2 linked regions of the Cycloclasticus pugetii PS-1 genome follow. The main gene of each other region encodes a partner of the protein of the gene in region 2 in a complex. Links are inferred from orthologs where the notes say so. Each region holds a gene or a part of one and is shown on either strand. Other genes may lie near its edges. The genes, in order: dnaB and dnaG.

Region 1 (3,191 bases), 620 kb from region 2 along the record:
GCCGAATATATATTGAACTTGGATATACAAGTTCTTTTATTGTTTTTTATAGTTGGTGTGTCAGTGGTACATGTAGTAATCAAGGGTAGAGGTGGTAGCCGTTATTTGCTCTTTGTTTTTTACATGGCGATATTTTTTGTGCCACATTTGATCTTGCCTTTGGTGTTGATTGGCTTATCAGATGTTTGGATGGATTGGCGTCAGCGGTTTGTTTGAATCGCACGCTGAGTTAAATTTTAAAATAAATAGGATTTAGTAAAGATGAACATTATTCTTCTTGAAAAGGTAGCAAATTTAGGTAACTTGGGTGACAAAGTAACAGTAAGGCCCGGTTTTGGACGTAATTTTTTAATCCCCGGTGGTAAAGCAGTTCTTGCGACGCCAGCCAGAATTAAAGAATTTGAAGCACGTAGAGCAGACCTTGAAAAAGCAGAAGCTGAGCGTCTAACAAAAGCTCAAGCAAGAGCAGAAGCCATTGAAGTGTTAAACTTAACTATTACTCACCAGGCGGGTGAAGAAGGTAAGTTATTTGGATCGGTCGGCTTACCGGATATTATTAAAGCATGTGCGGATGCAGGTGTAGAAGTTGATAAGCAAGAAATTAAATTACCTGAAGGTTCCATTAGACAGACAGGTGAATTTGAAGTGGCTATCCACTTACATACTGATGTTGTTGCATCACTAAAATTGGCGGTTGTAGCTGAAGCTTAGGACACCACATTTAAAAAAAGCCGGTGTCATTTGGCACCGGCTTTTTTTTGCAAAGAAGATTTCACCTTCCTGTACAATCGTAAAAACTTTCAATTTATCTTCAAAAACTGCTCATGTCTGAAGAACCATTATTTGACTATGAAATGCCCGATGAGACAGAGTTTCTTCGTGTTCCACCTCACTCATTACAAGCCGAACAATCAGTTTTAGGCGGTTTAATGTTAGATAATCAGTGCTGGGATACAGTGGCTGATAAGGTTTCACCAGAGGACTTTTACCGTAAAGAACACCGGCTAATTTTTGAATCGATTGCAGACTTAGCAAAAAAAGACGAGCCTTTCGATGTTGTTACTATTTCCGAAGTGCTCGGGCAAGCTGGGGAATTAGAAAGTGTCGGTGGTTTAGCGTATTTAGGGGCGCTTGCAAAAGATACGCCTAGTGCAGCAAACATTGTTAGCTATGCAGCTATTGTTCGGCAACGATCTGTTCGCCGTCAGCTTATTCATATTGGTAATGAAATATCAGATTCTGGGTTTGATACTGAAGGCCGAGACATAAATGAATTGTTGGACGAAGCTGAAAGTAAAGTTTTTAAAATTGCCGAACAGGGTGCAAAAGGGCAAAAGGGTTTTGAATCGATTAAAAACTTATTGGGCGTAGCCGTTGATAAGATTACCGAATTACATGAAAACCAAAATGCTATTACCGGTGCGAGTACCGGGTTTTCTGATTTAGATGAAATGACATCCGGTCTTCAACCGGCTGATTTAATTATTGTCGCTGGCCGACCTTCAATGGGCAAAACCAGTTTTGCAATGAACTTGGCAGAAAACATAGGCATTCAAAGTGGCTTGCCTATCGCCGTATTTAGTATGGAGATGCCGGGTGATTCATTAGCGATGAGAATGATGTCTTCTTTAGGCCGTATTGATCAGCATAAAGTTAGAACCGGACAGCTTGATGATGATGAGTGGCCACGAATGCAATCTTCAATTAATCTGTTGGCAGAAGCTAAAATATTCATAGATGACACAGGAGCACTGAGCCCCATTGAGGTTCGTGCCCGAGCAAGGCGACTGATGAAAGAACATGGTCAGCTAGGTTTGATTGTTCTCGATTACTTACAATTGATGCAATCACCATCGAAAAGTGAAAGCCGTGTAGCAGAGATTTCAGATATTTCGCGTTCATTGAAAGCCTTAGCCAAAGAGTTAAATGTACCAGTTATTGCTTTATCTCAGTTGAATCGTAATTTGGAGCAACGGCCGAATAAACGACCAGTGATGTCTGACTTGAGGGAGTCGGGAAGTATTGAGCAGGATGCCGATGTTATTATTTTTATTTATAGGGATGAAGTGTATAACGAAGACTCTGACGCAAAAGGTGTGGCAGAAATTATTATTGGTAAACAGCGTAATGGGCCGATTGGCACCTGTCGGTTGACGTTTTTAGGGCAATATACGCGGTTTGAGAACTATGCCAATGACAGTTACATTGATGATGAATATTGATCTGATGGTTAATTAGTGGCCCATCAACGCATTATGACGTTAGAATAATTATGTCTTTTCACCCCGAAGCGGTTATTGATTTATCGGCATTAACACATAATGCTGATGTTGCTCGTCGAGCAGCTCCTAACTCAAAACTTATGGCGGTAATAAAAGCAGATGCTTATGGGCATGGCATGTTAGCGGTTGCTCAGGCGTTATCATCGGTTGATGGTTTTGCTGTAGCACGGCTAGAAGAAGCAATAACACTTAGACAAGCAGGCATCGATAAAATAATTCTTGTGTTAACTGGGTTTTCTTCTCAAGCAGACCTTGAGCAGTTTTGTGCCTATGACCTAGACGCAGTTATTCATAGTGAGTACCAAGTAGAGCTACTCCATTCAGCTGATGTTTCAACACCGATATCTGCTTGGTTAAAAATAAATACGGGGATGAACCGTCTAGGAGTTGATGCGTCCGCAGTGCCGAGGCTTTACGACGCTTTGCAACTATCTGGAAAGCTACGTTTGCCGGTTAAGTTAATGACTCACTTGGCCTGTGCGGACGATATGAATTCATCGTCTACCACCTCTCAAATTAGTGTGTTTGATGAGGCTACGCTCGGTTTGAATGGTGAACAAAGTATTGCTAATTCAGCTGGATTGTTAGGTTGGAAGCATGCACAAAGACACTGGGTGCGTCCTGGCATAATGCTATATGGTGCCAACCCGTTTTGTGACTCAACAGCAAGTGATGATAATTTGCTTCCTGTGATGACACTAAAAAGCAGGGTTCTATCAATAAGAACGGTTAGAAAATCGGGCTGCGTCGGTTATGGTTCAACTTGGCAAGCTAATAGAACCAGCCTAATAGCAATTGTTGCGATTGGTTACGGCGATGGTTACCCGCGCCATGCCGTGACAGGAACACCCGTTTTGGTAGCGGGCCAAGTAGCCCCATTAGTAGGCTGTGTTTCAATGGACTCGATTA
Region 2 (3,187 bases):
CGCAGGCTGCGTGTAATCATAGTCGTCTTCTAAATCAACAAAATCTGGAATATAGTCTGCTAGGCGAAGTTCATCACTCTTAATTTTTTCGAACACATCAAAAAAGCGATCCACAACAGCTGGGTAACGAACAATCGCCGCCAACATTTCGTTTTGCCCTTCTTCAATACGCTTAGCTATATCAAGCTCACCTTGGCGAGTTAATAAGCCAACCGTGCCCATTTCACGCATGTACATACGGACAGGGTCTGTCGTTCGGCCTAACTCTTTATCAACGGTTGCTAAAGCAACAGCCGCTACTTCAGCCGCAGCAGATTCATCAACCGTTTGAGCAACGGTGCCATCGGATACAGTATCTGACTCTGGCGCCTCTTCGCTGACACTAATGCCCATATCTGAAATCATTGTAATGATTTCTTCAATACGCTCTGGCTCCACGTCTTGGGGTAGGTGATCGTTCACCTCCGCATACGTCAAGTAACCTTGCTCATGCCCTTTACTAATCAATGCTTTGATTTTAGAGGTTTGTTCTTTCTGTTGTTCTTTATCCATTATGTTCCCGTGAACTAAGTACAAATTTTCGCCAACTGAACCGAGTATTTTAGCAGATATTCTTAATTTATCTACGAATGTTCTTTTATTTCATTAATTCTCTAAGCTCATCTCTTTCTTCTTCACTTAAATCTTCTGCTTTTGCCAATAATATTTCATAACGACTCTTTTTTGCCTGCTCTTTCAAGCGCTCAATTGCGCCTAAAAACTCCTGCTCAGTCGACTCCCCTTCGATTAATCGCTCTTCGGCAAACAATGCTCTAATAATTTTTTCATGTTCGTGCCCACGAAACCGTTCTAGCAGCATTGCTGGCGATACCTCTATATGACCATTTAACACCGAAATAATTTCATTTAATACCGGCATTCCTGGCACATTTAATTGTAACCAAGCGTCTTGTGTATTAATTTTTTGCACCAACGCAGGCTCATGAAGAATCAGCATTATTAAATGCCTCATAGCCGAAAGGGGGGCGGCCCCAGTTTTTTTAACAACTTGTCGCGCACCGAATCGAGGTTTGAAGGAAGCGGCCGCACCTTGCTTTTCCATTTTAGTTAGCTGTGCTAATTGTTTCTTCATTAATTCTGCAAAAGCACCCGCAGGTAATGTATCTAGCAATGGTTTCGCTTGCTCCATAAAACCAGCCCGCCCTTCGATTGTCGTCAACGGGTGCTGTTTACCTAAGTAATCAAAAAAATAACTGGACAACGGCGTCGCCTGCTCTACCAACTGCTCAAAGTGTGAGGCCCCTTTTTCACGAATTAAACTATCAGGATCTTCACCCTCAGCTAACAGTAATACTTTTATTTGCCGTCCAGTGCGCAAAGCTGGCAAAGCATTCGTCACAGCACGCCATGCTGCTTTTTGTCCCGCTGTGTCACCATCCATACATATCACCAAGGTGGACACAGAGCGAAATAATAAATCAACGTGCTCGCGAGTGATTGCGGTACCCAAGGCAGCAACAGCATTTGTAACGCCCTGCTGATAAAGCGAAATAACGTCTAAGTAGCCTTCAACCACAATAATTTGCTGTATTTTAGTAGACGATTTTAGCGCTTCATATAAACCATATACTTCACGGCCTTTATGGTAGAGCGGCGTTTCTGGAGAATTTAAATACTTTGGCTCGCCGCCATCTAGAACTCGACCACCAAACCCGATAGTTTGCCCACGTTTATTACGGATAGGGAAAATAATTCGCTCTCTAAAGCGGTCATACGTTTTATTATTTTCATTCGTCACCACAAGCCCTAATTCACCTAACTGATGGAGCGAATCGTTATCTTGGCCCAACGACGACAGCAAATTACTCCAACCTGGTGGTGCAAAACCTAATTGGAAGGTTTTAGCCACTTCGCCTGTCAGCCCTCTATTTTTCAAGTACTCCGTCGCAATATGACTGGCCCCATGCTGTCGCAGTTGCTGCTGGTAAAAGTCACTCACCTTCTCATTCATACGCAGCAGTGGCGATAAATCCCGTTTCGGTTTCTCCGTTTCAAACCCTTGCTCGCGTACAACTTCCACGCCAGCGCGGCTTGCTAATTCTTCAATTGCTTCTACAAAACTAAAGTGGCTGTAATCCATTAAAAAGCCAATCACCGAACCACTCTGGCCACAACCAAAACAATGATAAAACTGCTTGTCTTGGCTGACAGTAAAACTGGGGGTTTTCTCGTTATGAAAAGGGCAGCAAGCAGAGTAGTTTGCACCTTTTTTTTTCAACGGTAGCAAGCTATCAATCACCTCGACAATATCGGTTCTTGCCAATAAGTCATCAATAAAATGCTGGGGGATTCGACCTGCCATGATTATGGTATTTTATTTACCCTATGATTCTTGCTTGAAGCATAGACGACATTAACAAGCGTTAATACTTTTCTATACGAGCCGGAAGTGCCCAGTGAAATTGATGCGCTTCTCCATGCCTACCAATTTGTCATACAGTGATCATGCGGACCACTAAATAAAAACAAATTAAGAAAGCTTGGCTTTTATTTTACCGCTTGCCGCACCAACGTCTGCACGACCTTGTAATTTAGGGCGAAGAATACCCATCACTTTACCCATATCTTTCATGCCTTGCGCACCAGATTCGGTAATCGCCTGATCGATCAGTTGATCGACCTCTGATTCAGTTAATTGTTGGGGCAAGTACTGCTGGATAATACTTGTTTCTTTTTGCTCTATCAGTGATAGGTCGTCACGACCTGCTTTGTCAAACGCCTCTATTGAATCACGACGCTGTTTGACCATCTTATCGAGCAATTGAAGGACTTGCGTATCATCTAATTCGATACGCTCATCGACTTCTTTTTGCTTAATAGCAGCGAGTATTAAACGAATAACACTCAGCTTTTCTTTTTCTTTAGCCTTCATTGCTAACTTCATATCCTCACGGATACGGTGCAATAAAGGCGTGGCTTGTTCGCTCATTATGTTAACGACGCGAGTAGCAAATATTAGCTACGGCCACGACGAAGGTTGTTCAATGCGCGACGTGTGCGAGACAACCCTTTCAAATGACGTTTAACCGCTGCAGCTGCTTTACGCTTGCGCTCAGCAGTTGGCTTTTCATAAAACTCACGTTTACGTGATTCAGCCAAAACGCCGGCTCTTTCACATGTACGCTTA

What was found.
Region 1: the proteins of dnaG (region 2) and dnaB are in contact, whole or in part, in a crystal structure (PDB 2R6A), measured with the Geobacillus stearothermophilus proteins. The link is inferred for Cycloclasticus pugetii PS-1 from one-to-one orthologs. Residues at the interface, in WP_049624496.1 of Geobacillus stearothermophilus: Lys456, Leu457, Leu458, Pro459, Ala460, Asn463, Ala464, Leu467, Leu535, Leu536, Ile537, Ala538, Gln544, Glu545, Asp548, Tyr549, His552; in WP_033016901.1 of Geobacillus stearothermophilus: Ser13, Glu15, Ala16, Gln18, Glu91, Leu92, Asp94, Ala95, Val96, Pro97, Thr98, Ala99, Ala100, Asn101, Tyr104, Tyr105, Ile108.

Annotation. Positions count from the first base shown.
Region 1 is NZ_ARVU01000001.1:730,552-733,742, forward strand. Bases 161-3,023 are described here. They hold dnaB (replicative DNA helicase), read left to right. Parts: upstream 161-824; coding sequence 825-2,222; downstream 2,223-3,023. Other genes in these bases: CYCPU_RS0103565 (DUF2232 domain-containing protein), read left to right, coding at 161-216; rplI (50S ribosomal protein L9), read left to right, coding at 262-711; alr (alanine racemase), read left to right, coding at 2,273-3,023. Also shown: more of CYCPU_RS0103565, read left to right, coding at 1-160; more of alr, read left to right, coding at 3,024-3,191. UniProt on the Escherichia coli protein: The main replicative DNA helicase, it participates in initiation and elongation during chromosome replication. Travels ahead of the DNA replisome, separating dsDNA into templates for DNA synthesis.
Region 2 is NZ_ARVU01000001.1:108,037-111,223, reverse strand. The notes cover bases 1-2,859. They hold dnaG (DNA primase), read right to left. Parts: upstream 2,363-2,859; coding sequence 638-2,362; downstream 1-637. Other genes in these bases: CYCPU_RS0100505 (GatB/YqeY domain-containing protein), read right to left, coding at 2,531-2,859; rpoD (RNA polymerase sigma factor RpoD), read right to left, coding at 1-552. In the rest of the region: more of CYCPU_RS0100505, read right to left, coding at 2,860-2,989; rpsU (30S ribosomal protein S21), read right to left, coding at 3,016-3,187. UniProt on the Escherichia coli protein: RNA polymerase that catalyzes the synthesis of short RNA molecules used as primers for DNA polymerase during DNA replication.